Regions from separate parts of the Pseudomonas sp. ES4 genome, predicted to be linked through region 2. Evidence: predicted binding sites of a transcription regulator. Region 2 holds the regulator's gene; each other region holds the start of a gene.
The links. The regulator sigma-54, encoded in region 2, starts transcription at its own class of promoters, with help from an activator protein. The targets are predictions, from matches to a motif close to ANTGGCATNNANNTTGCTNT.
Positions count from the first base shown of each region.

Region 1: the regulator sigma-54 is predicted to act here: its motif matches at 2,735-2,754, upstream of ACQ4OB_RS16345 (circularly permuted type 2 ATP-grasp protein).
Region 3: the regulator sigma-54 is predicted to act here: its motif matches at 4,600-4,619, upstream of ACQ4OB_RS21505 (flagellar basal body rod protein FlgF).
Region 4: the regulator sigma-54 is predicted to act here: its motif matches at 3,553-3,572, upstream of ACQ4OB_RS05730 (pilin).

Region 1 is NZ_JBOBDO010000013.1:134,828-142,448, reverse strand. It holds gene ACQ4OB_RS16355 (transglutaminase family protein) at 1-333, opposite strand, end outside; gene ACQ4OB_RS16350 (alpha-E domain-containing protein) at 330-1,280, opposite strand; gene ACQ4OB_RS16345 (circularly permuted type 2 ATP-grasp protein) at 1,293-2,702, opposite strand; gene ACQ4OB_RS16340 (ribonuclease E inhibitor RraB) at 3,105-3,446, opposite strand; gene ACQ4OB_RS16335 (hypothetical protein) at 3,660-3,893, opposite strand; gene ACQ4OB_RS16330 (PLDc N-terminal domain-containing protein) at 4,065-4,256, opposite strand; gene ACQ4OB_RS16325 (hypothetical protein) at 4,321-4,851, opposite strand; gene ACQ4OB_RS16320 (methyl-accepting chemotaxis protein) at 5,030-6,511, shown strand; gene ACQ4OB_RS16315 (Mpo1-like protein) at 6,741-7,106, shown strand; gene ACQ4OB_RS16310 (acyl-CoA thioesterase) at 7,107-7,621, opposite strand, start outside.
Region 2 is NZ_JBOBDO010000033.1:29,143-36,763, reverse strand. It holds gene ACQ4OB_RS25585 (class II fumarate hydratase) at 1-448, shown strand, start outside; gene ACQ4OB_RS25580 (hypothetical protein) at 476-904, shown strand; gene ACQ4OB_RS25575 (superoxide dismutase) at 906-1,517, shown strand; gene ACQ4OB_RS25570 (ZIP family metal transporter) at 1,548-2,441, shown strand; gene ACQ4OB_RS25565 (HPr family phosphocarrier protein) at 2,489-2,764, opposite strand; gene rapZ (RNase adapter RapZ) at 2,780-3,637, opposite strand; gene ptsN (PTS IIA-like nitrogen regulatory protein PtsN) at 3,640-4,104, opposite strand; gene hpf (ribosome hibernation-promoting factor, HPF/YfiA family) at 4,117-4,425, opposite strand; gene ACQ4OB_RS25545 (RNA polymerase factor sigma-54) at 4,500-5,993, opposite strand; gene lptB (LPS export ABC transporter ATP-binding protein) at 6,178-6,903, opposite strand; gene lptA (lipopolysaccharide transport periplasmic protein LptA) at 6,903-7,451, opposite strand; gene lptC (LPS export ABC transporter periplasmic protein LptC) at 7,438-7,621, opposite strand, start outside.
Region 3 is NZ_JBOBDO010000021.1:99,685-107,305, forward strand. It holds gene flgJ (flagellar assembly peptidoglycan hydrolase FlgJ) at 1-1,098, opposite strand, end outside; gene ACQ4OB_RS21490 (flagellar basal body P-ring protein FlgI) at 1,110-2,198, opposite strand; gene flgH (flagellar basal body L-ring protein FlgH) at 2,226-2,921, opposite strand; gene flgG (flagellar basal-body rod protein FlgG) at 2,974-3,759, opposite strand; gene ACQ4OB_RS21505 (flagellar basal body rod protein FlgF) at 3,805-4,545, opposite strand; gene ACQ4OB_RS21510 (sigma-54-dependent transcriptional regulator) at 4,861-6,426, opposite strand; gene phhA (phenylalanine 4-monooxygenase) at 6,708-7,493, shown strand; gene ACQ4OB_RS21520 (4a-hydroxytetrahydrobiopterin dehydratase) at 7,598-7,621, shown strand, end outside.
Region 4 is NZ_JBOBDO010000003.1:301,726-309,346, forward strand. It holds gene ACQ4OB_RS05715 (prepilin peptidase) at 1-470, opposite strand, end outside; gene ACQ4OB_RS05720 (type II secretion system F family protein) at 472-1,689, opposite strand; gene pilB (type IV-A pilus assembly ATPase PilB) at 1,692-3,392, opposite strand; gene ACQ4OB_RS05730 (pilin) at 3,619-4,047, shown strand; gene ACQ4OB_RS05735 (BON domain-containing protein) at 4,781-5,134, shown strand; gene ACQ4OB_RS05740 (DUF2845 domain-containing protein) at 5,330-5,629, opposite strand; gene ACQ4OB_RS05745 (DUF748 domain-containing protein) at 5,626-7,621, opposite strand, start outside.

The sequences.
Region 1 (7,621 bases), on a different contig from region 2:
CGCACGCAGGGCTTCGTCGGCTTCGGTCAGGCGCGTGAAACGCAGGAACGGCAGCGCCGACTGGCTTTCATGCTCCGCCTCGCGCAATTCGTCGATGTCCACCTGGCCCCGGGCGCCGATGATGATCGCCTCGTGGGGCTCGTCCATGGTCAGCACGTGCAGGATGTTGCCGAACGGATCGAGTTGCGCGCGCACCGGGCGCGGCAAGTCGAGCTGCCAACTGAGCACGTGCTGGCGCTCGCTGTCGTGGGGGGTCAGTCGCAGGTACTGGATGCTCGCCCGCACCTGATCTTCATAGTGATAGGTGGTCTCGTGGCTAATGGAAAGTCTCATGCAGCCTCCAGGTAGGAACTGTGTATGGCGTTACCCAACTGGCGCACCAGCGGGATGAACTCGGTCAGCCAGGCGTGCAGGCCTTCGTCGAGAATTTCGGTGATACCGGTGTAGCGCAGGCGTGCGTCCATTTCCGCCGCCAGACGTTGCGCGGGACGGCCGTTGGCCCCCGGCAATTGGGCGAGGATCTGGTCGATTTCTTCGGTACAGGCGCGCAATGAACGCGGCACGTCGGCGCGCAGCAGCAACAGTTCGGCCACATGCCGGGCGCCGGGTGCGTCGCGGTAGATCTCGGTGTAGGCCTCGAACGAGGACAACGCCCGCAGCAAAGCGCTCCACTGGTAATAGGCGTGAGCGGTGCCATCACTGACCGCCTCGGCCTGATCGCCAGCCATTTCGTAACGGGCATCGAGCAGGCGCAACGTGTTGTCGGCCCTTTCGATAAACGTCCCCAGGCGAATAAAGCGGAACGCATCGTTACGCATGATCGTGCCGTAGGACGCGCCGCGGAACAGGTGGGAACGTTCCTTGATCCACTCGCAGAAACGGCTCATGCCGTAGCGACTCAAGCCTTGATCGGCAATCCCGCGAATTTCCAGCCAGGTGGCGTTGATGTTTTCCCACATGTCGGCGGTGATTCGCCCACGCACCGCATGGGCACTGGCCCGCGCAGCGCCGAGGCAGCTGTAGATGCTCGCCGGGTTGGCCGCGTCCAAAGCGAAGAAATGCAGCAGCCGTTCAGCATGCAGATCGCCGTGGCGCTCCAGGTAATCGTCCAGGGTGCCGGTGATCAACAACGGCATGGCGAGTTCGTGCAGGCCGTCACCACGGCCATCTTGCGGCATCAGCGACAGCGAATAACTGATGTCGAGCATCCGTGCGAGGTTTTCCGCTCGCTCCAGGTAACGCGACATCCAATACAAATCCGAGGCAGTTCTACTTAACATGGCAGGCTTCCTTCAATCCTCGACCACCCAGGTGTCCTTGGTTCCGCCGCCCTGGGATGAATTCACCACCAGGGAGCCTTCGCGCAGGGCAACACGAGTCAAACCGCCGGGCACAACCCGGGTTTCGCGGCCAGACAATACAAACGGACGCAGGTCGATGTGGCGTGGAGCGATGCCGTTTTCGACAAAGGTCGGACAGGTCGATAAAGACAACGTCGGTTGCGCGATGTACGCGTGGGGCTTGGCTTTGATCCGCTCGCGGAAAGACTCGATTTCCGCCGCCGTCGCCGCCGGCCCCACCAGCATTCCGTAACCGCCGGAGCCCTGGGTTTCCTTGACCACCAGTTCCGGAAGATTGGCCAGTACGTGGGACAGTTCGGAGGGATTACGACACTGCCACGTCGGCACATTCTTCAGAATCGGCTCTTCATCCAGGTAGAAACGGATCATGTCCGTGACGAAGGGATACACCGACTTGTCGTCCGCGACCCCGGTGCCGATGGCATTTGCCAGCACGACATTGCCGGAACGGTACGACGACAACAGCCCTGGAACGCCGAGCATCGAGTCCGGGTTGAACGCCAGCGGATCGAGGAATGCATCGTCGAGGCGACGGTAGATCACATCGACGGCTTTCGGCCCGTCCGTGGTGCGCATGAACACCTTGTCATCGCGCACGAACAGGTCCGCGCCTTCCACCAGCTCAACGCCCATTTCCCGGGCCAGAAACGCATGTTCAAAGAACGCGCTGTTGAAACGACCCGGCGTCAGCACCACCACGCTCGGGTTGTCGATCGGGCTGGAGCTTTTCAAGGTATCGAGCAACAGGTTGGGATAGTGGTCGATCGGTGCGATGCGCTGGGCCGCGAACAGTTCGGGGAACAATCGCATCATCATCTTGCGGTCTTCGAGCATGTAGCTCACGCCGCTCGGTGTACGAAGATTGTCTTCGAGCACGTAGTACGTGCCGTCACCATCGCGCACCAGGTCGACACCGGAGATGTGGGAATAGATATCGCGGTGCAAATCCAGCCCTTGCATCGCCAACTGATATTGCTCGTTGGCCAGCACTTGCTCGGCCGGAATGATGCCAGCCTTGATGATGCGCTGCTCGTGATAGAGGTCGGCGAGGAACATGTTCAACGCCTTGACCCGCTGAATGCAGCCGCGCTCGACGACTCGCCACTCACTGGCGGGGATGCTGCGGGGAATGGTGTCGAAGGGAATCAGGCGCTCTGTCCCTTGCTCATCACCATAGAGCGTGAATGTAATCCCGGCGCGATGAAACAACAGATCGGCCTCGCGTCGCCGTTGTGCCAAAAGCTCGTCAGGCGTTTCGGCCAGCCAACGGGCAAACTCCCGATAATGCGGGCGGACCTGGCCGCCGGCATCGTACATCTCATCAAAATAGGTGCGGATCATGCCGTACTCCTTGTCACCCGGACATGCAGGCCTTCGCAAGGCCCGTGCCATCGGCATAAACGCTTTGATATCAATCAGTTGAATAATCGCATTGCACGCACCGCACCAATCCTGTGCGGTAAATGCCCCCACCTGATCGCCCCCGCTTCATTGCGAAGCAATGTTGTTGCCTATCACCAGCATAGCCAGAGTTGATTTCACTGCCCGGGAGGCGATGCGGATAATCCGCGCATTCGCTGGAAAACTTGACGAACTTCCCTTTGGCCGCCTGTTTAGGCGGCTTTTTTTTGCGTCGTTGAAACGTTATGAATCAAAAACACGATCTTTTGTCTTTCAAACCGCGAAAACGAAAACGGCCAACCCGAAGGTCAGCCGTTGCTGAGTGTTGTCACTGTTCATAAGTTATGCGAGTCGCCCTCGTACCTCCTGCTTGACGCCCCATCCTTCGATGATGCCGCCCAAAGGCTCGACCACCGCCTCGAAATCCTGCTCGAAATCGCCGATGCCGTCATAAGTGGCGTACATCACTTTGCTCAGTTCCAGGTACCACGCGCCGTCATCGCGCACGCTGATTTGTGCATTCAAGGATTCACCACAGTAATGCCCTGCCGCCCTGCGCGCCCGCTCCTCGTCCGGAAAAATGGCGTAGAACTCGATGGGATGGAATCTTGAAAAGTCGAAGCCGCCTTCTTTCATGCGGCGCAACACGCTGGTGCTGATGTCTTCTTGATAGGCTGTGCTCATGAAACGTCCCCCTCAGACTGATGGATAGACTTTCCGTAATCCCGGCACTCGCAACCGAATGGGGCGAGCGATGCGGCAACAACGTTGCCGGTGGGAAGCAAGCATGTAGCTGACAAGACCAGACCTTAGCGATCCGTTCGCTGATCTCGGTTGCAGAGTAGCCTCAAGATAGAGCCACTGCCAAGGCCTGGTTAGAAATGTGACAGGAGATGTTCAGATTGGCGTGATGCTGAGGATTTCAATGCTGTTCTGGGTTTTCAGACTTTTGACAGTCGGATCATCGGCGCGCCCTTCCAGATCGTTGAGGTCCAGTTCGGCAGCCACAGGCAGACAGCGGGCGCGAATGAGCTTCGCGGCTTGTTCGTTGTTCGGGCATTCATCGCTCTCGAACACCTCGTCAACTTGTTCACCGTGATCATCAACGAAAGTGACTTTCCACTTTTGCATCAGTGCCTCCTCGATAAAACCCATGGATGGGCTTACATGTATCTCGACATCCTTCCCCGGCCAATCGTTCAACCGGACCTTCTATAAGTGAAGCATGAAAAAAGGACTCTCCGCGGTGTGTTTTCACACAACCTGAGAGAGCCCTTTCTGGCTTGGCGCCTGAAGACGCCGTCAGATCCGGACGTTGCCTCGTGGCCCGGCGATGGCCCAGATGATCAGGCCCAGCACTGGCAGCAGCAGGATCAGCAGCACCCAGATGATTTTCATCCCTGTGTCGGCACCACTTTTGAGCACGTTGATGATTGCCCAGATATCCAGGGCAAGAATTATCAGGCCAATCAGACCGTTGAACGTGGAACCCATGGTGTCGCTCCCTAAGAGTGGTTTGCACTCTTAGGATAGCCGGGCCTTGCGAGGGTTCCGTGTTTTAAACGTGAACGGCGATTTTCAGGGCTTCGAGCGAGGGTGCGGCAGCGATGCCGACTTGGGCGCACAACTCCAGTACGCGCGGCACATCATTGCCGTAGACCAGCACCACTTGCAGTTCGTCGTCGAGCAACTGACTGAAGTTCATCAGTGTGTAACCGCCGTTTTCCTTGTTCATGCTGCCCATCTGCACCTGAATGCGATTGAGCGCGGTCAGGGCTTCGGTCTTGGCCAGTTGCTTGGGCTTGATATTGAAATCGACCCCGGGGCCGAACGAGGAAACGATCTGCGCGAACAGGTCCACATAGGTGTCGGCCTGGAACAGCACGGTCTCTGGAAGACTGCCGACGACGACCCACTCGCCCAGCGGAATCGGGAAGGTTTCGTCGTAGTTGATATCCGGATTGGCCGTCAGAAAAGCCTCGGGATCGGCGTAGGCCTGGGCCGCTTCGTCAGCGACTTTGAGGATTTCGTCATCGCTCATGCAGCCGGAGCTTATTTTGCTGATGAGTTCGACGAGTGCGGCTTTCATGGGGCGGAATCCTGTAGCGAGGGAATTTTGAAGGCGCGAAGGATAGCGCATTACGCCCCGCAATTCCTGTGCGCGAGCAGGGCCGGGGTTGTTGACCCACATCAAGATCCAGCCCCCTCAGTAGCGGCACAATACTGGCACCTTGCCAAAACTGTTTCCGCTATCAGAGAAGACCTCCATGGGTGCCTGGCTTAGCAATATCTCGCTGAAATACAAATTCTGGGCGGTCAACGCCGTCGCCTTCGTCACGACCTTGCTGTTGGTGTTGTACGCCGTACAGCTCGAACAACAGGCCCGCAGTCATGCTTCTCAGGCATCGGCACAAGCCCAGGCGCGACTGCTCAACGCCTGGCCCGCCGGGCAGCCGCTCCCCAAGGCCGATAACGTGCTGACGTTCAGTCGCGGGCAGACACCGTCGCTGAACGGGCAACCGGTACTGGAACTGGCCGATACCAACGGCTGGGTCGCCATCAATGCCATGCCGCTGTTCGGCGACAACCCGTTGATGGGCGCTGAAGTGTTCACGCGCACGGAGGGTAACCAGGTTGCGGTGATTGCCCAAGGCCCGAGCCTGGCCCAGGTATTTGGCGAGCGTTTTCCCAACTACGCCGTGGCGGTGGCGGTCCTGATGCTGGCGATGCTCGGCGCTTCGCAATTGTTGATCCGCTTCCTGCTCAGCCAACTCAATACGCTGAAGGACGTGATGCTCCACGTCGAGAAAACCGGCGACCTGTCCGCCCGCGTGCCGCTGGCCTGCACTGACGAAGTCGGGCAGATGGCCAATGCCTTCAACGCCATGCAGGCCGGATACCAGCGGGTGGTCAACACCGTCGCCAGCACCGCCCGACAACTGGATGTCGGCGCGGCGCGGCTGGCGTCGAGCATGAACGAGGTGCGTCACGGCATGCTCGGCCAGCAAAGCGAAACCGATCAGGCCGCCACGGCGATCAACGAAATGACCGCCACGGTCTATCACATTGCCCAGCACGCCGGCGCCACCCGCGACCTCTCGCAAACCGCTGACACCCTGGCCGGTAGCGGGCAGGAAGTGGTCAGTCGGGTGCAGAAGTCGATTGCCGGCCTGTCCAGCGGAGTGCAACAGACTGCCGAGATGATCCAGCGTCTGGCTGAGGACAGTCAGAAGATCAACGGCGTGGTCAGTGTGATTCACAGCATTGCCGAACAGACCAATCTGCTGGCGCTGAACGCCGCGATTGAAGCGGCCCGTGCCGGCGAAATGGGGCGCGGGTTTGCGGTGGTCGCCGATGAAGTGCGCAACCTGGCCAAACGTGTCCAGACCTCCACTGACGAGATCACGATCATGGTTTCGGCGTTGCAGGCCGGGACTCGGGACGCGGTGGATTTCATGCAGGAAAGCTCGTTCAAGGCCGACGATTGCGTGCAACAGGCTCAGGAGGCTGGAGCAGCGTTGGCGGAGATCACCAGCGCTGTCGCGCAGATGCGCGAAAGTAATACGCAGATCGCGGTGGCAGCCGAACAGCAGAGCCATGTGGCCGAAGAAATGAATCGCGCAGTGGTGAGCATTCGGGATGTGACCGAGAACACCGTGCAGCAGACCGTGGATTCGGCGACGACCAGCAATGAGCTGGCGGCGTTGGCCGGGGAACTGAGCAAGGCTATCGGGCAGCTGAAACTGTAAGGGCCCCATCGCGAGCAGGCTCGCTCCCACAGGTGATCTTCAGTGGCCATTAATTTTTGGTACAAAAGAGATTTACTGTGGGAGCGGGTTTGCTCGCGAAGGCGTCAGCCCGTTCAACATCAATTCCGAACATGACACCTATCACGTCAATAGCCAGCCTTGATTCGCCGACTGGTTTGCCCCGGCCTATTCTTTGTTCAAGAGCCTCAACGAACCAAGGATTAGCATCATGGGCAAACGTCATCCCAACCTTCCCGCCTGGCAATGGCGCGCGTACCCGAACAATCACCAGCACCCGACCAATCTGGTGCTGCACCTGATTGCCGTGCCGCTGTTCATCGTGGCGTTTCTGCTGATTGTCTCGGGCGTGTTCAGTCTGAGTTTTACCAATGTCGCGATTGGCATTATCGGACTACTCGCTGCCCTCGGCCTGCAACGCCACGGCCACCGCCTGGAGGCGCAAGCCTCCGAGCCGTTCAGTGATCGCAAGGATGCCGTGTCGCGCTTGCTGGTCGAGCAATTTCTGACCTTCCCGCGGTTCTTCCTGAGCGGCGGTTGGTGGCGCGCCTGGCGTGAGCGCCACCGTCGTCACTGATCAGGCGAAAATCGTCACCGTCTGCCGGCTCATGGCAATCAACTGACCGTCCGCGTTCCACAATTTCGCGGCCGCATGACCGTAGCCGTCAGCGGCATGTTCGGTTTCAACCAGGTATTTGCACCAGTCCAGCGTGCTCAGTTCAAGCAACGGCTGAACGAATTCGATGGTCCAGGTCTGCGTGCTGCCCATCGCCGGTTTACTCAGGTGCGGCATCAGGGCCGGTGGCCAGGCGTCAACCAGCGCCAATATATGCGCTTCGCTGACCGCTTCTTCCTTCACGTCCCCGCGCAAGCGTACCCAGCCGCCCATCTCGCGGGATTTGTTGCCCGTGAACGGCAGACCGCCGACACTCCAGCGCATCGCCAGATGCTGCATGAACTCGGGGAGTACCCCTTTGATGAACGGCAGTTCCTGACAATCGTCCCAGTGCTTCATCTCGGGTGCCGGTTCGGCGATCACCGCCACTTCCGACAGTCGCGAGGCGCCGAAGCTGCCCTGGACCAACGTCACCA
Region 2 (7,621 bases):
GGGCTCTTCGATCATGCCAGGCAAGGTCAACCCGGTGATCCCGGAAGCGACGGCCATGGTCGCCGCACAGGTCATCGGTAACGACACGGTTATCACCATCGCCGGTCAATCGGGCAATTTCGAGCTGAACGTGATGCTGCCGATCATCGCCCAGAACCTGCTGAGCAGCATCGAGTTGCTGGCCAACTCCAGCCATTTGCTGGGTGAAAAAGCCATCGCCAGCTTCAAGGTCAACGAAGCCAGGCTCAAGGAAGCGTTGTCGCGTAACCCGATTCTGGTCACCGCACTCAACCCGATCATTGGTTACCAAAAAGCCGCGGAGATCGCCAAGAAGGCCTATCAACAAGGCCGGCCGGTGATCGATGTCGCTCTGGAACACACCGACCTGACGCGCAGCCAACTGGAAGAGTTGCTCAATCCAGAGAAGCTCACCGCAGGCGGCGTGTAATCACCGCTACCGCTTTGGAGGCTCACCATGGAGCACTGGAAACGCACGATCGAAAGGGCTAATCGTTGTTTCATGCTGGGCGAACTGGTCGATGCCCGCGAGGCTTACTTGCAGGCATTGGCCCTGGCCCAGGTGTTGTTCGAGCGCTGGGCGGATGCCGACGAAGCGGTGGCAGCCTGCGTGATTTCCCACCACAACCTGGCAGACCTGCATTTGCGTCTGAACCAGCCGGAGGAGAGCGCCGAGTACCTGTGCGCCATCCATCAGCGATTGTTGCAGACCATGCAGGATCCACGACTGGCGCCCGCCCTGCGTGAAGCAGCGTTGCGCCAGAGCAGCAAAACTTACGTCGAGCTGCTGAATTTCATCAGCGAACACGGCGAATACCCGCGTACGCATCGACTGCTGCACATCGATGCCGCCTCGCCTGTGCCCCTACATCACGGAGTTCATTGAAATGGCTTTTACCTTGCCTGCCTTGCCCTACGCCTACGATGCCCTGGAACCGCACATCGATGCGCAGACCATGGAAATCCACTACACCAGGCACCACCAGACCTACATCAACAACCTCAACGCTGCGGTCGAAGGCACCGAGTTTGCCGAATGGCCGGTGGAGAAACTGGTGTCTGCGGTCCAGCAGCTGCCGGAGAAGCTGCGCGCGGCGGTGATTAATCAGGGCGGCGGGCACGCGAACCATTCGCTGTTCTGGAAAGTAATGGCGCCCAACGGCGGCGGCGAGCCCGAAGGCTCACTGGCGGCGGCGATCGACGAGCAACTGGGCGGCTTGAGCAGCTTCAAGGAAGCCTTCACCAAAGCCGCGCTGACTCGTTTCGGCAGCGGCTGGGCGTGGCTCAGTGTGACGCCGCAAAAGATGCTGGTCGTTGAAAGCAGCGGCAATCAGGACAGTCCATTAATGAACGGCAATACGCCCATCCTCGGCCTGGATGTCTGGGAGCACGCGTATTACCTGCAATACCAGAACCGTCGCCCGGAATACATCAACGCGTTCTACAACGTGATCAATTGGCCTGAAGTCGCTACGCGCTATCAGGCTGCACTGGTTTAAGACTTCTGCAAAAGCAATCCAGGGCTGGCTATGAGCACTGAAACACTGGCGATCGGTAGTGGACGAATGTTTCGTTACGCGTTCGGATCGCTGTTACTGCTGGCAGGCATGACGTTGTTGGTGGCTCAAGGCCTGGCGTGGCTGGACCTTGAGCCGAAACTGCTGCGCGCGTTGCAAGGCGGGGCGATCTGCGCCTTGGGCACAGCCTTGGGCGCGGTGCCCGTGCTGGTCATTCGACGGATGCCTCAAGTGCTCAGCGATACGCTGCTCGGCTTTGGGGCCGGGGTGATGCTCGCAGCGACAGCGTTTTCGTTGATCGTTCCGGGGATCACTGCCGCTGAAAGCTTGGGGCTGACGCCTTGGGCGGCCAGCGGACTGATCAGTTTCGGCATCATGCTGGGGGCGTTTGGATTGTTCCTGGTGGATCGCAAGGTGTCGGGTGCATCGCCGGAAATGCTCGTAGGCACGCTGGAACGACCGGTCATCCCGCCGCGAATCTGGTTGTTTGTGTTTGCGATCATTGCCCACAACATCCCCGAAGGCATGGCGGTCGGTGTGTCAGCGGGAGGTGGCATGTCCGACGCCGATAGCCTGGCCATGGGCATCGCCTTGCAGGATGTGCCGGAAGGTCTGGTGATCGCGTTGGTACTGGCCGGGGCAGGGATGTCGCGGGTCAAGGCGTTCCTGATCGGAGCTGCGTCAGGTCTGGTCGAGCCGGGCTTTGCGTTGTTGTGCGCCTGGCTGGTGAGCCTGGCCGAATTGTTGTTGCCCTTGGGGTTGGCGCTGGCGGCCGGGGCAATGTTGCTGGTGGTCACCCATGAAGTCATTCCCGAGTCGCGCCGCAATGGTCACGACAAGCTTGCAAGTCTCGGGTTGCTGATCGGGTTTTGCTTGATGATGGTGATGGATACGGCGTTGGCTTAGCGCGGATATGTAGCAGCAGGCTTCGCCGGCTGCTACAGGGCGAGGTGTTATTCGCCTTCGCCGAAGTAGTCATTGATCAAATTCACCAATGCCTGCAGCGCCTCATCAGCCTGTTCGCCTTCGGTGCTCAGGTGGATTCTGGTGCCCTTGCCCGCAGCGAGCATCATCATTGCCATGATGCTTTTTCCGTCGACCGTGGATTCCGGCGTGCGTCCTACCCTGATCGTGCAATTCTTGAACTCACCGGCGACGCCAACGAATTTTGCAGAAGCGCGGGCATGCAGGCCCAGCTTGTTGATGATTTCAATTTCCAGAGCAGGCATCGCGGTGTGAATCCTTTAGCTGAGGTCGCGGTGGCGAACCTGGACGTTCTTCAGGGATTTTTGCAGGGCCTGGCCCAGACGTTCGGTCAGGTAGACGGAGCGGTGATGGCCGCCGGTGCAGCCAATGGCAATGGTGACATAAGCGCGGTTGCTGGCGGCAAAGCGGGGTAGCCACTTTAACAAGTAGGTGGAGATGTCCTGGAACATCTCTTCGACGTCCGGCTGTGCCGCCAGGTAATCGGCAACCGGTTGGTCGAGACCCGATTGATCGCGCAACTCTGGCTTCCAGTAAGGGTTCGGCAGGCAGCGCACGTCGAACACCAGATCAGCGTCCACCGGCATTCCACGCTTGAAGCCGAAAGATTCCACCAGGAACGCCGTACCGGATTCCGGCTGGTTCAACAGGCGCAGCTTGATGGTATCTCGCAGTTGATACAGGTTCAGGTTGGTGGTGTTTACCTTGAGATCGGCGAGATCGGCAATCGGCCCGAGCAGGGCGGTCTCATCGTTGATGGCCTCGGCCAGCGAGCGATTGGAATTGCTCAGCGGGTGACGACGGCGGGTTTCCGAGAAACGCTTGAGCAAGGTTTCTTCGTCGGCGTCCAGATAAAGCACATCACACTGGATATGCCGGCTGCGCACTTCTTCCAGCAGTTCGGGAAAACGCGACAAGTGACTCGGCAAGTTGCGCGCATCGATCGATACGGCCACCAGCGGTTGCGCCAGCTCAGTATGGATCAGCGCACGTTCGGCCAGTTCCGGCAGCAGGCCGGCGGGCAGGTTGTCGATGCAGTAGAAGCCGTTGTCCTCGAGAACATCGAGTGCGGTACTTTTACCTGAGCCGGAACGGCCACTGACGATGATCAAGCGCATGATTAATGACCGTTTTGCTCGTCCAGGACAACCTGATACAAGGCTTCATTGCTCGGGGCGCTGCGCAGCTTTTCGCGCACTTCCTTGCGGTCGAGCATGCTGGCGATCTGGCGCAGCAACTCCAGGTGCGCATCGGTAGCGGCTTCCGGGACCAGCAGAACGAACAGCAGGTCAACCGGGGCGCCGTCGATGGCGTCGAAATCGATGGGTGCATCAAGGTGCATCAGGGCGCTGATGGGCGAGGTACAGCCCTTCAGGCGGCAGTGGGGAATGGCAATGCCGTTGCCAAAGCCGGTTGAGCCGAGTTTTTCACGGGCAATCAGAGCCTCGAAGACATCTTGCATCTCCAGATCCGGTACTTCTTTATGGATAAGGTTGGCAATTTGCTCGAGGGCTTTCTTTTTACTGCCGCCCGGCACGTTCACGAGGGAACGGCCGGGGGTCAGGATGCTTTCAAGTCGGATCATGGGTAGGGAGTGTTAACGACCGGTCGCGCCCTGGAGGAGGCTTTGGGTCTTTTCCTTATGCTTTTTGAGTTGTTTATCCAGCTTGTCGGTCAGTGCGTCGATCGCCGCGTACATATCGGTATGCTCCGCGTTTGCGACCACTTCATTGCCGGGAATATGCAGCGTGGCTTCGATTTTCTGCTTGAGCTTTTCGACCGTCATCGTGACCTGCACGTTGGTGATTTTGTCGAAATGCCTCTCTAATCGTTCGAGTTTTTCGCCGATGTAAGTGCGAAGAGGTTCGGTCACTTCCAGTTGGTGTCCACTGATGTTGACTTGCATACAGCTTCTCCTTCGTTGCCAGTGCATAAAGCGGCAGGCAGAAATACCTGCCACTGGAACGCTGTGGCGTGGCTCTACATCAACCGCTTGCGTTCGCTCGAAGGCGCGATCCCGAGGGATTCGCGGTACTTGGCGACGGTGCGGCGAGCCACCTGAATGCCTTGTGCCTCCAGTAAACCAGCGATCTTGCTGTCACTCAACGGCTTTTTCTGATTTTCCGCGGCAACCAGTTTTTTGATGATCGCGCGGATTGCCGTGGACGAGCATTCACCGCCCTCGGAGGTGCTGACGTGGCTGGAAAAAAAGTATTTCAGTTCATATATGCCCCGTGGGGTATGCATGAATTTTTGCGTGGTTACCCGTGAAATCGTCGACTCGTGCATCCCTACCGCTTCGGCGATGTCATGCAGGACCAGCGGTTTCATGGCTTCGTCGCCGTATTCAAGGAAACCGCGCTGATGCTCGACGATTTGCGTGGCCACTTTCATCAGGGTTTCGTTGCGGCTTTGCAGGCTCTTGATGAACCAGCGGGCTTCTTGCAACTGATTGCGCATGAAGGTGTTGTCGGCGCTGGTGTCGGCGCGGCGCACGAAGCCGGCGTATTGAGCGTTGACCCGCAGTCGTGGCACGGATTCCTGGTTCAGCTCCACCAGCCAGCGCTCGTTGTCCTTGCGTACGATCACGTCGGGAACGACGTATTCGGCTTCGCTGGACTCGATTTGCGAGCCTGGGCGCGGGTTGAGGCTCTGCACCAGTTCAATCACCTGACGCAGTTCGTCTTCCTTGAGCTTCATGCGACGCATCAGCTGGCTGTAATCGCGACTGCCGAGCAGGTCGATGTACTCGGTGACCAGGCGTTTGGCCTCGACCAGCCAAGGTGTCTTGGCGGGCAATTGGCGCAATTGCAGCAGCAGGCATTCGCCCAGGTTACGGGCGCCGATACCGGCAGGTTCGAATTGCTGGATACGGTGCAGGACGGCTTCGATTTCGTCCAGTTCGATGTCCAGTTCCGGGTCGAAGGCTTCGAGAATCTCCTCGAGGGTCTCGTCCAGGTAGCCCTGATTGTTGATGCAATCGATCAGGGTCACGGCGATCAGGCGATCGGTGTCGGACATCGGCGCCAGGTTCAGTTGCCACAGCAGGTGGCTTTGCAGGCTTTCGCCGGCCGATGTCCGGGTGGTGAAGTCCCACTCGTCGTCATCGTTGCTCGGCAGGCTGCTGGCGCTGGTCTGGTAGACGTCTTCCCATGCGGTATCGACGGGCAGTTCGTTGGGGATGCGCTCGTTCCAGTCACCTTCATCGAGGTTATCAACCGTCGGGGCGGTTTCCTGGTAGGAGGGTTCCGAAACATCGGCGTTGGGTAGCTGTTCGGCTTTGTCGGCCAAGGGGTCGGCGTTATCGAAGTCGTCGCCTTCTTCCTGGCGTTCGAGCATCGGATTGGACTCCAGGGCCTCCTGGATTTCCTGTTGCAGGTCCAGGGTCGACAATTGGAGCAGGCGGATGGCCTGTTGCAGCTGCGGTGTCATCGTCAGCTGCTGGCCCATTCTCAAGACTAGCGATGGTTTCATGGCAGGGGCTTAACACCTTATTCGCCGGCGCACATGCGCCATCCACTACAGGGCGCCGGAGCGCCAAACATAAGCAAATTATATGCCCGAAACTGCAGCGTTTGCCTAGAGCGCTGTAACAATAAAAAAATGTTGATTTTTTATCGAGACAAGCGCCCGGGCAACCAGCCAGACACCTGAGTGCTTACAGGCGGAACTCATGGCCCAGATACACTTCCTTGACCAGGTCGTTGGCCAGGATGGTGGCAGAGTCACCTTCGGCGATCAGCTGGCCATCGTTGACGATGTAGGCGGTTTCGCAGATATCCAGGGTTTCACGGACGTTGTGGTCAGTGATCAGCACACCAATGCCCTTGGCCTTGAGGTGATAGATGATCTGCTTGATGTCGCCCACCGAAATCGGGTCCACGCCGGCGAATGGTTCGTCGAGCAGGATGAATTTCGGGTTGGTAGCCAGTGCCCGGGCGATCTCCACGCGGCGGCGTTCACCACCGGACAGGCTCATCCCGAGGTTGTCGCGGATGTGGCTGATGTGGAATTCCTGCAGCAGACTTTCCAGCTCCTGGCGACGACCGGCCTTGTCGAGTTCCTTGCGGGTCTCGAGGATCGCCATGATGTTGTCGGCTACCGAGAGTTTGCGGAAGATCGATGCTTCTTGCGGAAGATAGCCGATGCCGGCCTTCGCACGACCGTGCATAGGCTGGTGACTGACATCCAGGTCGTCAATCAGTACGCGGCCCTGATCGGCCTGTACCAGGCCGACAATCATGTAAAAGCAGGTGGTCTTGCCGGCGCCGTTGGGACCCAGCAGGCCGACGATCTGACCGCTGTCGATCGACAGGCTGACGTCACGCACGACCTGGCGGCTCTTGTAGCTCTTGGCCAGATGCTGAGCTTTCAGAGTTGCCATTACTGGGCCTTTTGCTCGTCGGTTTTCTTCTTCGGCTGGATCACCATGTCGATGCGCGGACGCGACTCGGTAACCTTGTTGCCCGTCGCACGACCGGCGCTGGCAAGCTTTTTCACCGTGTCGTAGACGATTTTCTCGCCTTGGGTGACGTTGTTGTCCTTGTCGATGACTTTGGCGCGATCGATCAGTACGACGCGGTTTTGCGAGGCGTGGTACTGGATGGTCACTCCGTAGCCCTGAACCGGCTTGGTGTCGCCAGCCGTCTGCATCTGCTCGAAGTAGGCCAGATTGCCCACCGATGTCACCACGTCGATGTCGCCGGCCGGCGTGCGGGTGATGGTCACAGTATTGCCTTTAACGATCATCGAGCCCTGGGTAATGATCACGTCACCTTTATAGGTGGCAACACCATTCTTGTCGTCCAGCTGGGCATCGTCGGCCTGGATGCGGATAGGCTGCTCTTGATCGTTCGGCAGAGCCCAGGCGCTCACGCTTCCCAGTGCTGCGCTCAGACCGAGCAAAATAGGGAGGGTTTTAACGAGCCTCATACTGTCCTCTTACGTTCGATAGCAGGTGTATCCTGCTTTCTTTCAAATACGCTTTCATTCCCTTGCCAGTCGACACACCACCAGCGCCGTCGATTCTAACGGGTTGCTCGGTCTGCGCATATTGCTGCTGCGGGAACACTGTCATGCGGGTGGTGGTAATCAGGGTCTTG
Region 3 (7,621 bases), on a different contig from region 2:
ATGGAAGCTGTCCTTGTAAGAGTCATAGGAACGGAACTGCGCCGTCTCCTTGACCATCTCGCCATTCCTGAATTCGCTGGTGATTGCCCGTGCCGATTCGCCCTTCCAACTGCTGCTGGCCTTGATGCCGAACAGGTTGTGACTGCTGCTGCCATCCTGAGCGCGCATGACCGATTTGCCCCATCCGGTTTCCAGGGCGGCCTGCGCCACCAGGTAACGCGGATCAACCCCAATGCGTTCGGCGGCCTCTTTGGCCATCGGCAGCATGGTATTGACGAATTCGTCGGCGGAACTGAACGCTTTCTTCGCCGGTGCCAGCGGTATTTGCGCCATGGCACGACCGTAAACCTGCAGGCGCCCGCTGGATGTCGCATCCGCTTGCGAAGCCAGCCAATCGCCGTTGTACAGCGGACCGGCACCGGTCTTGGTGCTCTGCGGCATCTGGATGTTGTTCTGTGCCGTCGTGGCGGTCGCGGCAGGAATCGATGCCGACGGCACCAGCCCTGCGAGCAAGCGGTCGGCCAGTTTTGGCGGCAGCGCCAGACGCCGTTGATTGATCAGCGCCATGTCATTGCGATGAGTGCCTTCGCCCGCACTACTTGCCGCGCTCACCGAGCGCGAAGCCCACAACGGACGCTCGCCATTGAGGCGCGACAGCGGCCCGTTGGTGGCAACCGTACCGGCGGCAATCGGGGTTTCCACGGCGGCTTTCGCGGCAGCTTGCTTGGCGGCTGACGCGGCAGCGGCCTCGCCCGGGGCCAGCGGTTTGTTCTTCGACATCTGACGCATCAGCACGTCAGCCAGACCAATACCGCCACCCTCACGGGACATGGAAACGGCCAACTGCTGGTCGTACATTTCCTGGTATTGCTTGGCGGCCGGCGTATTGAGCGGATTGTCCTGGCCCAGCGCGTCGGTGGCCGAGCGCATGGACTTGAGCATTTCACCGAGGAACAGCGACTCGAATTCCTGCGCAACCTTGCGCATGTTCGCGTCACTGTCCTTGTCGCCGACCTTGAGCTGGTTCAAGCGATTAAGGTCCGAATAGGAACCCGAATCGTTGCTGTTGACCCCCAAACCGCCCTTGCGCATATCCATGGTCGCCGTCCTCAGATCACGATCAGATCGGCTTGCAACGCGCCGGCCTGTTTCAGGGCTTCGAGGATGGCCATCAAGTCACCCGGCGCCGCGCCGACCTGGTTCACCGCACGCACGATTTCGTCGAGAGTGGTGCCCGGGCCGAACTTGAACATCGGCTTGGCTTCCTGCTGGGCGTTGACCCGCGAGCGCGGCACGACCGCCGTCTGCCCATTGGACAGAGGGCCGGGCTGGCTGACGATCGGGTCTTCGGTGATGGTCACGGTCAGGCTGCCGTGGGTCACGGCGGCCGGGGAAACTTTTACATTCTGGCCGATCACGATGGTGCCGGTCCGCGAGTTGATGATGACTTTCGCCACCGCCTGACCCGGGTCGACTTCAAGGTTCTCGATGATCGACAAATAGTCGACGCGCTGGCTCGGATCGAGCGGCGCACTGACGCGAATCGAGCCGCCGTCGATGGCCTGGGCAACGCCAGGGCCGAGCATGTTGTTGATCTTGTCGACGATGCGCTTGGCGGTGGTGAAGTCCGAACGATTGAGGTTCAGCGTCAGGCTGTTGCCCTGATTGAAACCGCTCGGCACCGAACGCTCGACCGACGCACCGCCCGGGATACGACCGGCCGACGGTACGTTGACAGTGATCTTCGAACCGTCACGACCTTCGGCGTCGAAACCGCCGACCACCAGGTTGCCCTGAGCGACCGCATAGACGTTGCCGTCGATCCCCTTGAGCGGCGTCAGCAGCAAGGTGCCGCCGCGCAGGCTCTTGGAGTTACCGATGGACGATACGGTGATGTCGACCTGCTGACCCGGCTTGGCGAACGCCGGCAAATCAGCACTGATCGACACCGCCGCGACGTTCTTCAACTGCACGTTGCCCGAACCCGGCGGCACCTTGATGCCGAACTGCGAGAGCATGTTGTTGAACGTCTGCAGGGTGAACGGGGTTTGCGTCGTCTGGTCGCCGGTGCCGTTAAGCCCGACCACCAGGCCGTAGCCGATCAATTGGTTGGAACGCACGCCGGAAATACTGGCGATATCCTTCAGCCGCTCGGCTTGAGCACCGAAAGCTGCGCTCATCAGGATCGCAGCCACCATCAGGTGTTTGAAATTCAACGTAGCCACCTAGAAAGGGAACAGCGGGCTGAGGAAGAAACGGTCGAACCAGCCTGGCTGACTCGCATCGGCAAAAGCACCGGTGCCCGAATAGGTGATGCGCGCATCGGCGACGCGGGTCGACGACACAGTGTTATCGGTGGCGATGTCATCGGATCGAACCATACCGGCAATCCGCACCAGCTCATCGCCAGTATTGAGGGTCAGCCACTTCTCGCCGCGCACGGCGATGATGCCGTTGGGCAACACATCAGCGACGGTCACGGTGATCGAACCGGTCAGGCTGTTGCTCTGCCCGGACTTGCTGTCGCCCTTGGTGGCGCGGTCACCTTCATAACCGACATCCAGGCTCAGGCTACCGCTGCCCACTGGATCACTGGTGCTCAGGCCGCCACCGAAGAACGAGCTCAGGCCGATGTCGGTCTTGCTGTTCTTGCCAATTTGCGAGTTGGCGTTCTTGCTGGCCTGGGTGCGTTCATTCAGGGTGATGGTGATGATGTCACCGACCCGGAACGCCTTGCGGTCGCTGTACAGGTTCTGTTCGAAACCGGCCTGGTAGATCGAGCCGTTATTGGCGGCAGCCGGCAGCGGTGTGCGCGGCAACACCGGGGCGTAGTAAGGGTCATTGGGCTTGGGCGGCGGGGCAACGCAGCCCGCGAGCACGACGGCCCCACTCAGTGCCAGAACAGATACGAAGCGATTCATGACCCTACCTCACGGTGTTGCAGGCGACCTCATGGCCGCCTCATAGACTTGATTACAGATTCTGCGTTACGAACGAGAGCATCTGGTCGGCGGTGGAGATCACCTTGGAGTTCATCTCGTAAGCGCGCTGAGTGGTGATCATGTTGACCATCTCTTCAACGGTGCTGACGTTCGAGGTCTCGAGGGTGTTCTGCAACGTGGTGCCGAAACCGGCCAGGCCCGGGGTACCGACTTGCGGCGCGCCGCTGGCCGCGGTTTCCAGGAACAGGTTGTTGCCCACCGCCTGCAGACCGGCCGGGTTGATGAAGTCGGCGGTTTGCAGGTTGCCGATCACCTGGGAGGCCGGGTTGCCGGTAACGGTGATGGACACGGTGCCGTCACGACCGACCGTGAAGGTCTGGGCATCGTTCGGGATGACAATGGCCGGTTCCAGGGCGAAGCCGCTGGCGTTCACGATCTGACCGTTGGAGTCGAGGTGGAATGTCCCGTCACGGGTGTAGGACGTGGTGCCGTCCGGCTGCAGAATCTGGAAGAAGCCGCGACCGTCGATGGCCATGTCCAACGGCTGCTCGGTCGTTTGCAGGCTGCCGGCGGTGAAGTTTTTCTGGGTGCCGACAATGCGCACACCGGTACCCAATTGCAGACCCGATGGCAATTCACTGTCCTGGGTCGACTGGGCGCCTGGCTGGCGTTTGATCTGGTAGAGCAAGTCCTGGAACTCGGCGCGGTCACGTTTGAAACCCGTGGTCGACACGTTGGCCAGATTGTTGGAAATGGTCGTCAGGTTAGTGTCCTGGGCGGACAGACCTGTTTTGGCAACCCATAGAGCCGGAAGCATTCGATTCTCCTCGTGCGCCTGTTTTACGGCGCGACGTTCTGATAATTAGCTGATCTGCAAGACCCGAGCCATGGCCTGGTCGTCTTCTTTGGCGGTGTTCATCATCTTGATGTGCAGCTCGAACTGCTTGGCCAGGGCCAGCACCGAGGTCATCTCTTCCACGGCGTTGACGTTGCTCGACTCAAGGAAGCCGGACACCAGTTTGACGTCGGCATCGGCCTGCGCCGGCTTGCCGTCCTTGGTGTGGATCGAACCGTCCAGGCCTTTGGTCATGTTCTTGAAATCCGGGTTGACCAGTTTGATGCGGTCGACTTCCGCCATCACGCGCGGACCTTCGCCCATCGCACGAATGCTGATGGTGCCGTCCTCGCCCACTTCGATTTGCTGCTCGGGTGGCACGGCAATCGGCCCGCCATTGCCCATCACCGGCATACCGTTGCCGGCCCGCAGCACGCCCAGGGCGTCGACGTTCAGGCTGCCGGTGCGCACGTAGCTTTCGCCGCCATCAGGGTTCTGCACGGCGATCCAGCCATTGCCTTGCACCGCGACATCGAGGTCGCGACCGGTTTGCACCAATGCGCCAGGGGAGAAATCGGTGGCCGGACGCTCGGACAGGGCAAACGCACGCGCCGGAAAGCTGTCGCCGAACACCGGCATCGAACGCGCCTGCTCCAGGTCTTTCTGGAAACCGTTGGTGGAGATGTTCGCCAGGTTGTTCGCATGAGCCTTCTGCGCCAGTGCATTCTGGCTGGCGCCGGTCATTGCCACATAAAGGTACTTGTCCACACTCTTTCCTCTGCATGCCGGACGTTTGCCGTCCACCGCTGTACTGCTGAGCCACAAGCAATTTGCAGACCAACTTTTTTCTGGCGGCGCAGGGCCCGGCAAACAAAGGACTTGATGGGTTCAGGAGGGATTGGAGGATTGTGTCGAAGACGAAAAACCGGCGGTGTTATGCCGCTTCGAGGCAAGTGCCGACCTTACTGACCGATTCGCTGATCGTTCCCACGCTCCGCGTGGGAATGCAGCCCGGGACGCTCCGCGTCCCAAAGCGGACGCAGAGCGTCCATTGAGGCATTCCCACGCGGAGCGTGGGAACGATCAGGCGCTGCCGGGTTCTTTGCCGACTTCGTACTCACGCAACTTATTGGCAATAGTGGTGTGCGAAACCCCCAACCGCTTGCCCAATTGGCGACTGCTCGGATGCTCGGAATACAAACGCTCAAGCACCGCCTTCTCGAAACGCCCGACAATCTCGTCCAACCCACCCTCAAGTGAGAAATCGCCAAGCGGCTGACGCACGCCGTAGTCAGGCAGGCGAATATGTTCGGCCTTGACGGTCCCGCCTTCGCACAAGGAAACCGCCTGGAACAATACGTTTTCCAATTGCCGGACGTTGCCCGGCCAATGGTAGTGACTGAGCCGCTCCATCGCCGCTGGCGCCAGTTTCGGCAGTGGGCAACCGATCTGTCGACTGGCCTGATCGAGGAAGTGTTCCACCAGCGGCGTCAGACCATCGAGGCATTCGCGCAGTGGCGGGATGTGCAGTGAAAGCACGTTCAAGCGGTGATACAAATCCTGGCGAAACTCACCCCGCGCGCACAACTCGGACAGGTCGACCTGCGTCGCGCAAATCACCCGCACATCCAGATAAACCTCTTCATCACTGCCCACACGACGGAAGCAACCGTCCTGCAGGAAGCGCAGCAATTTCACCTGCAAACGCGGGCTCATTTCCCCGACACCATCGAGAAACAGCGTACCGCCTGCCGTCAGCTCCAGCAGACCGAGCTTACCCTCGGCCCGCGCCCCCTCGAAAGCGCCGGGGCCGTAGCCGAACAGCTCCGTCTCAGCCATGGATTCCGGCAGGCCGGCGCAGTTGAGCGCCATCAACGGTGACTGCCCCCGCGGACTCGCCAGGTGGCAGGCACGCGCCAACAACTCTTTACCGGTACCGGTTTCGCCTTCTATCAATAGCGGCGCATCCAGCGGCGCCATGCGTCGGGCTTCGCGCACCACCGCGGCCATCACCTTCGAGCTCTGGAAAATGCTGTCGAAACCGCGCAACTCCTGCTTGCGCACGTTATAGATGCGCTCACCGACCCGGTCGGCGCGGTGCAACGTGAGTACCGCACCGGCCATTGCTTCGCTGTCGTCATGCTCCGATTGCAGTGGCGCGATGTCGGCGAGAAACACGTCGCCCTTCACTTTCACCCGCAAGCCGTTGATCCGCGACTTGTTGGCGCGCACCAGTTCCGGCAAGTCGAAATCCTCGGCGTAACGCGACAACGGAATCCCCGGCACCTCATCGACCCGCACGCCGAGCAACTGCGCCGCCGCGCGGTTGGCCGCGACGATCGAGCCGCCCATGTCGATCGATAGCACCGGAAATTCCAAGGCGCCGAGCAACGCATTGAGTTCCATGTGCCGACGTTCGCTGGGCATCAGCCCTACACGCTTGACGCCGAATACCCCGCCGATCGCCTCAAACTTCGGACGCAACGCCTGAAACTGAATGTTGATCAGGTTCGGGCAGTGCAGATAGATCGCGTTGCCATGCTCACCGCCGACTTCGCCGCGAGCGACGTTGATCCCGTACTCCACCAGCAAGTTGAGAATGTCGCGCAGGATGCCGATGCGGTTCTGGCAGTGGACTTTGATACGCATAAAAACGCCCGAAACAGGAGTGATCGAGGGCCTGAGCAGGGATTTTTCTGCGCAGACACCAACTTAGTCGTCAAGATTATGTGACACCTGCACGCCATTTCAAACCCGAAAATCTCAATCCCTGCGCCATAGCGGCTGATCCGTAACGAATACTTTACAAAAATCGACGAATTTTCCTACGAACGGCGCGACTCGCGTGCTGCAACACTGCATTTGTTGAGGTATTTCTAGGTCCATAGCTGTACACACAACAAGAACGAATCCCCTAGCAGGAGAGCAGCATGAAGCAGACGCAATACGTGGCTCGCGAGCCCGATGCGCAAGGTTTTATCGACTACCCCGCCGAAGAACACGCGGTGTGGAACACGCTGATCACTCGCCAACTGAAAGTGATCGAGGGTCGTGCGTGCCAGGAATACCTGGACGGTATCGAAAAACTCGGTCTGCCCCACGACCGCATTCCGCAACTCGGCGAGATCAACAAGGTCCTCGGTGAAACCACCGGGTGGCAGGTTGCCCGGGTGCCCGCACTGATCCCCTTCCAGACCTTTTTCGAATTGCTCGCCAACAAGCAGTTTCCGGTGGCGACGTTTATTCGTACCCGCGAAGAGCTGGATTACCTGCAAGAGCCGGACATTTTCCACGAGATCTTTGGCCACTGCCCGCTGCTGACCAACCCCTGGTTTGCCGAATTCACCCACACCTACGGCAAACTCGGCCTACAGGCTTCCAAGGAAGAACGCGTGTACCTGGCGCGCCTGTACTGGATGACCATCGAGTTCGGCCTGGTCGATACCGCTGAAGGCCTGCGCATCTACGGCGGCGGCATTCTCTCCTCGCCGAAAGAAACCGTTTACTGCCTGTCGGACGAACCTGAACATCAGGCCTTCGATCCGCTGGAATGCATGCGCACGCCGTATCGCATCGACATCCTGCAACCGCTGTACTTTGTCCTGCCGAACCTCAAGCGTCTGTTCGACCTCGCCCACGAAGACATCATGGGCATGGTCAAGCAAGGCATGCAGCTGGGCTTGCACACACCAAAATTTCCGCCAAAGGCTGCGTGATCCGCAGCTTTTAGAATCAAGTGAGCCTGTCAGGAACCGACGCTTTGGTTTAGCGTGGTGACACTGACGGCCGATTTCCAATAATTCGATTTCAGGAACCCATCATGTCCACATTGAACCAAGCCCAT
Region 4 (7,621 bases), on a different contig from region 2:
TCCGGCAGCAGTTGGTGCTCGGCGTCGATCAGGCTCATGGCCAGCAACCCCCAGCTCAGGAGCAGCGTCATGCAGGCCTGCCAGCCGAAACCGAAATGCCAGGCGATGAACGCCGAAAGCAGGCCGCAGGCCAGTTCGGTCAGTGGATAGCGTTTGCTGATGGCGGCCGTGCAGTTCGAGCATCGCCCCCGCAAGAACAGATAACTGAGCAGCGGAATATTTTCCCAGGCGCGAATTCGATGGCCGCAATGGGGGCACTGGGAGTGGGGCAGCATCAGGTTGAAGGTTGGCAGCGGTGTTTCACCTGGCAAACCCAGCACTTCACGAGCCTCCTCACGCCATTCGCGGTCAAGCATTTTTGGCAGGCGCCAGACCACCACGTTGAGGAAACTGCCCATCAGCAGGCCGACCAACATGGCTGCAATCACAAAGGACAATGGGTGGAGGGTCAGAATGTCGTTCAAGGGCATGTCAGATCGCTGAGCCGAGTTGGAAGATGGGCAGGTACATTGCAACCACCAGGCCCCCGACGATAACACCCAGCACCACCATGATGAACGGCTCCATCAGGCTGGTGAGGTTATCGACCATGTTGTCCACTTCGTCCTCATAGAAGCTCGCGACCTTGTCGAGCATGTCATCCAATGCGCCGGACTCTTCGCCGATGGCGGTCATCTGGATCGCCATACTCGGAAAAATGCCGGAGGCGCGCATGGAAAAATTCAGCTGCATACCGGTCGACACGTCCTGCTTGATCCGCAGCACCGCGCGCTTGAACACGATGTTGCCGGTAGCGCCGGCCACCGAATCCAGGGCTTCCACCAGTGGCACGCCTGCCGCAAAAGTCGTCGACAGTGTGCGGGCGTAACGGGCCACGGCGGACTTGTACATCAGCGTGCCAATCAGCGGCATTTTCAGCAGCCAGGTGTCCATTCGGTCGCGAAAGCCTTGCGACGTTTTAAACGCGTGGCGCACGCCGAAGATGGCCGCGATCAGCACGCCGAGCATCGCCCACCACCAGTCCTGCATGAATTCCGAGAGGCCGATGACCATCACCGTGAAGGCTGGCAATTCGGCGCCAAACCCTTTGAATACCGATTCGAACTGCGGCACCACTTTGACCAGCAGGATCCCGGTCACGATGATCGCGACGAACACCACCGCCAGCGGGTAGGTCATGGCTTTCTTGATCTTGGCCTTGAGGCTTTCGCTTTTTTCCTTATAGGTCGCCACTCGCTCCAGCAGGGTATCGAGGGCACCGGCCTGCTCGCCGGCATCGACCAGGTTGCAGTAGAGCTCATCGAAATACTGAGGTTTTTTGCGCAGGGAAGCGGCGAAGCTGTTACCCGCCGCGACTTCCTGTTTCACCTCGTCGATCAGCGTGCGCATGGCCGGGTTTTCGAAGCCTTCGCCGATGATGTCGAAGGACTGCAACAGCGGCACGCCGGCCTTCATCATGGTCGCCATCTGCCGGGTGAACAGGGCGATGTCCTGGGCCTTGATGCGCTTGCCCAGGTTGAAAATCGAGGTGGATTTCTTGCGTACCTTGCCGGGGGTGATGCCCTGCTTGCGCAACTGGGCCTTGATCAACGCCGGGTTCTGGCCGCTCAACTCGCCCGTCATTCTGGTGCCTTTGCGGTCGGTGCCTTCCCAGGCGTAGACGCTGATTTTTGCTGCTTTGACCGCCATATTCAGTCCTTGGTGACCCGGTTGATTTCTTCAAGGCTGGTGATGCCTTGCATGGCCTTGAGCAGGCCCGATGTGCGCAGGTCGTTGAAGCCGTCTTTACGCATCTGGATGTCGATTTCCAGTGAATTGCCTTCGGCCATGATCAGCCGTTGCAGGTCCTGCGTGTTCTTCACCACTTCATAAATCCCCACTCGCCCTTTGTAACCGCCGTTGCACAGATCGCAACCGACCGGTTCATAGATCGTGAATGAGCCGATGCGTTCCTCGGGGAAGCCTTCCTTGAGCAGCGCTTCCCGGGGAATCTCGATGGGTTTCTTGCAATGGCTGCACAACTTGCGCGCCAGGCGCTGGGCAATGATCAGGCTGATCGAGGTGGCAATGTTGAAACCCGGGATGCCCATGTTGTGCAGGCGCGTCAGGGTTTCGGCGGCGCTGTTGGTGTGCAGGGTCGACAGCACCAGGTGACCGGTCTGGGCGGCTTTGATGGCGATTTCGGCGGTTTCGAGGTCGCGGATTTCGCCGACCATGATCACGTCCGGGTCCTGTCGCAGAAATGAGCGCAGCGCCTGGGCGAAGTCCATTCCCTGCTTGGGATTGACGTTGACCTGGTTGATGCCTTCCATGTTGATCTCCACCGGGTCTTCGGCGGTGGAGATGTTGATGTCCACGGTGTTGAGAATGTTCAGCCCGGTGTAGAGCGATACGGTCTTGCCCGACCCGGTGGGGCCTGTCACCAGAATCATGCCCTGGGGTTGCTTCAGCGCGGCCATGTACAGGTCTTTCTGGTCCTGCTCGTAACCGAGGGCATCGATGCCCATTTGTGCGCTGGACGGGTCGAGGATCCGGATCACCACTTTCTCGCCCCACAGGGTCGGCAGGGTGTTGACCCGAAAATCGATGGACTTGGTCTTGGACAGGCGCATCTTGATCCGCCCGTCCTGGGGCCGGCGTCGTTCGGAGATGTCGAGGCTGGCCATGACTTTCAGCCGCGCGGCGATGCGACTGGCCAGGTGGATCGGTGGCTTGGCCACTTCACGCAAAATACCGTCGGTGCGCATCCGCACGCGGTAGGTTTTTTCGTAGGGTTCGAAATGCAGGTCGGAAGAGCCGCTTTTGATCGCATCCAGCAACATCTTGTGCACGAAGCGCACCACGGGCGCGTCATCGGCATCCTGGCCGGCAATGGCGTCTTGTCTGTTGTCATCGATCGACTCGATGTCCACGCCATCGAGGTCAACGTCAGCCATGTCTTCCAGGCCGGTGCCTTGGTTATCGAAGAATTTTTCGATGGCATCGCTGAGCTTGTCGTCCTCCACCAGGATGGCTTCGGTATTCAGCCCGGTGCTGAACTGGATGTCATTGATGGCTTGCTGATTGGTCGGGTCGGAAACCCCCACGAACAACTTGTTGCCGCGCCGCCAGAGGGGCAGGGCGTGGTGCTGGCGAATCAGTTTCTCGCTGATCAGTCCCTTGGGCTGGCTCTCCTTGTCCAGGCAGTTGAGGTCGAGCAAGGCCATGCCGAAGTGTTCCGACGCGATCTCGGCGACCTGGCGACTCTTCACCAGTTTGTTCTGCACCAGATAGCTGATGAGGGAGATTCGGCTGCGCTGGGCTTGCTGATACGCCTGTTGCGCGCTTTGGTCAGTGAGAAGCTCGGCCAGGACCAATTGCTTGGCCAGACCGCTAAGGGCAATGTCATTCATTGGGATACCGGACGCAGACAGTTCATGACTTATAGCCTAGTCAAGCGGAGGAACCAAACCAGCGGTGTTGAGGTGACAAAAAGTGTCAGATAGTGCGGATTCTGGGGGTAGGAAACGGCGTTGCACTCGCCTCACGTCCCGGCCAACAGGGCGCGCGACGCTTGGCATGGGCTGTGCTGCGGCTAGTTCAGGTCATGAGATTTCGACTCATGCATGGAGCTTGTCTATGAATACTCAGAAAGGTTTTACGCTTATCGAGCTGCTGATCGTGGTGGCGATCATCGGGATTCTGGCGACGTTTGCGTTGCCGCAATATTCCAAGTATCAGGCCCGGGCCAAGGTCACGGCGGGGCTGGCTGAGATCAGCGCGTTGAAAGTGCCGTTCGAAGATCTTATGAATCAAGGGACCGATGTGACACTGGATAAGATCGGTGGCGCCACAACGACCTCCAACTGCACGACGTCAGCGACTGGCAAAGCGGCTGATGGGACAGGCTCTATTGCTTGCAAAATTCTTAATGCTCCGGGTCCGGTGTTGAATAAGTCCATTACTCTGACGCGCGCGTTGACTGGCTGGACATGCACCACCGAAGTCGATGCTGAATATGCGCCTAAAGCCTGCGCCGCTGCCGCTTCCACTGCCACATCAGGCTGATTTAAAACCGTTTTGCCTAGTGCCCCATCTTGCGGGTCGGGGGCATATCCGTTTTTGCGGTCACGGCGGCGGGCGGTTCCGCCCTTACGGCGGGTCACTTGGAAAAGCCCCAAGTAACCAAGGGCTCTTGCCCCTTTCGGTCGGTGCCTCGCCCAGGCTCGGCATGCCCTCGCTCCGGTCCTGCTCCGTGGGCCCGCCGCCATCGGCCATCCATGGCCGGGGGCGGCTAACCCGGCATCCATGCCGGGTTGCCCACTGCGCAGAACCTCCACTCGGCCTCCCGATGGGGCGTGCACCTCAAGATCAAAAGCTGGAGGCGAGCTAACGCTCGACCTGACTCTTCAAGCGTACGCATTCCCCTGTAGGAGCGAGCCTGCTCGCGAAAGACGTGAACGATAACGCGTGCTGTCTGAATGAACGCGGTGACCCAAACCTTAAATGAACAGCATTACGCCTTGCGGGGCGTTTTTTGTTCGCTCTCCGGGAAAAATCGAGTAATTGAGAAAACTTCCAATAATTCATGGCCTTAGGCCTGCGGTAAAACCCGCAACTTGCATGTCGATAATTCCGAAGTCATGCATTCTGCATGATTTCGAAAATCAGGTGTTTTTATAAGTCGTTGATTTATATGTGTTTATCGATTATTTAAAAGTTGGCACAGCGTTCGCACTATCTCCTGTAACCCTGCTGACAAGACACGCAGCAGACTTTATGAAAAACAGGAGTTACTCGTATGAAGAAGTTCGCTATCGCTGCCGCTACTGCTACCGCGCTGACCCTGACCATGGCCAACGTCGCATTTGCACAGACCCAGGCTACCCAGGCTCCAATGGTTCTGGCCGCTGGTGAAGTGACCGAAGTCAAGGAAGCTACTTCCGATACCTGGATCACGACCAAGGTCAAAGCAGACCTGGTGACTGAAAAAGGCATTCCTGGCACCGACATCAAAGTCGAAACCAACAAAGGCGTAGTGTCCCTGTCGTCCACCGTTGCGGTAACTGACGCTCAGAAAGCCACCGCTGTGGCAATCGCCAAGAAAATCAAAGGCGTTCAGGCAGTCTCTGCTGATGGCCTGAAATCCGAGTAAGGCAAGGCTTCTCGCCTGGACTGGGAGAAGGCGCGACAGACGGGCCGAGCAATACGTCTGCCGCCTCAGGAGAGTTCATGCGAAGGCCATAAGGATGTGGCCATTACAGGCCCCGGACATTCGTGTCAGGGGCCTGTTCTATTTGGGGCAGCGCAAAACCACATTAAATTGTGCCCACATGATGTTGTGGTGGATTCAGTTACCGCGCTTGCTGGTGATCTGCTTCAAACGATTACCTTCAAAATGCAGGTACTGATACATCCCGCCGTTGGGCCCGTAGGTCCATTCCTCCACTTGAAACTCTTCCCGGCGGTTAGCGCTGCGCTTGTAGCCCAACAGATCACGGCTGACCGGTTCTCCGCATTTCTGCAGCACCTCGCTGGACCTGTCACCGACACTGACCAATTGACTGCCGCAACGCAGGGTGTCGGCTGCCGAAGCCTGCGCTGCGGCTATCGCCAGAGCCAGGCTCATCAGCCATTTCGAGCCTGTCATTCGGCGTCCAGATGCAGCGGCGTAACCACCCGACCGTCACTTTCCGCTTCGCCCAGGTTAGCGTCGATGAAGTACACGCGGTCATCGGCCAGCTGACCCTTGTCGACCAGATAATCCTTGATGCTGCTGGCGCGTTCCTGGCCCAGCTGGCGCAAGAGAACGTCGCTGGAACTCCAGAACTTGATCACGCCTTCACGCATTTTTGCCGTGCGTTCTTCCTTGCCCAGATCCTTCCATTCTGCGGGCGGCTGCGTCTTCAGGCGCGTGCGGTAGATCCCTTCCAGCAGTGGACCTTTCTCGTTATCCGGTACCTGCAGCAATGAAGCCTGAGCCGGCACCTTGTCACCGCGGCGCTGGAGCATTTTGTAGTAGTTGTACTGGTATTCGCGTTCCAGACGTTGCTCGGCGATCAGCGGGCCATCGCTGCTGGCGGCCGCCGTGCCTTCGATTTCCAGGCGCAGTGCCGGGCGCTCCTTGAGAGCCTGGGACAGTTTGACCAGCGAATCTTCGGCGTCCTTGCTCAGGTCGCTTGAACCCGGCGCAAACGACACGGTGCCCAAATCTTCCGAACCGCCACCACTGACCAGCCCGCCAATCATTTTGAAGGGCGCTGCTGCGGCCTTCACGATCAGGTTGCGCAGGGTCTGCCAGATGATAGGCATGACACTGAATTGCGGGTTGTTCAGGTCGCCGCTCACTGGCAGCTCGATGGATATCTTGCCGTCGACATCCTTGAGCAAGGCAATCGCCAGCTTCAGCGGCAGGCTCACGGCGTCCGGGCTGTCGACCTTTTCACCCAGTTGCAACTGCTCGACCACCACTTTGTTTTCAGCCAGGAGTCGGCCGTTGGTGATCTTGTAGTGCAGGTCGAGATTGAGTCGGCCCTTGCGGATGCGGTAACCGGCGAACTTGCCGGAGTAGGGCGTGAGCGTGGTCAGTTCGACACGTTTGAAACTGGTGGCGATGTCGAGGCTGGCCATCGGGTCGAACGGGTTGACCGCGCCCTTGATGGTGACCGGCGCATAACGGTCGACCTTGCCTTTGATATCGACGCTGGCCGGTTTCGCCTGACGGCTGTCGATGGTGCCGATTTGCCCATTGAGCTGTTGAACGGCCGTGGCGAAATTCGGGGTCAGGCTGAAGTCGGCGAAGTTGGCCGAGCCGTCATTGATGGCAATGCCGCCAATGTGGATGCCCAGCGGCTTTTCCTTGCCGGCAGGTTTGGCAGCAGCCGTTTTGGCGCCGGAGTCCGGCGGTTGCGGAATCAGCAGATCGTCGACGTTTGTGGTGCGGTCATCGTTGATCATGAAGCGCACATAAGGCTGGAACAGGTTGACCTTGTCGATCGACAGGCTGTCGCCGTGCTGATAGTTCAGGCCTTCAAGCACCAATTGCTGCCACTTGAGGAAGTCGCGGGTTTTGAGGGTGTCGAGGGTATGCAGTTGATCGACCTGGGCACGGCCGGTGACGTTGAATGCCAGCGGCTCAGTGCTTTTGAGATCGACCGCCAGATCACTGCCGAGCATGCCGCTGCGCAGTTCCAGGCGAATGAACGGGTTGATATAGGACTGGGCGACGCGCAGGTCGATGTCCCTGGTTTGTACGTTTAACCTGGCGCTGACCGGGGCCAGATTGACGATACCGTCTGCCGTGATCTTGCCTTGCTTGCCCACGCCCGTATCGAGCTTGAGGTTAAAAGGCGAGCCATTGAGGCTGTCGAAATTCTGCAGGTCCAGGTTCAGCGGGCCGACGTCCAGCGCCACGGCGGGTTGCGCCTTGCGGTCCGCCAGATGCACCTGGTAATTGCGCAGTTGCACGTCCTTGAGCAGCACCTGCCATGGCTTGCTCGGTGGCGCCGGCTCGGGTTTCGGTGAATCGGCGGCGGCCGGGGCGCTGGCCGGTTCGGCCTTGGCTTTAACGGCGGCTTTGGACGGTTGGCTGGCGAACAGTTTCTGCCAATCGAGTTGCCCGTCCGCCTCGAGGGCGGCCCAG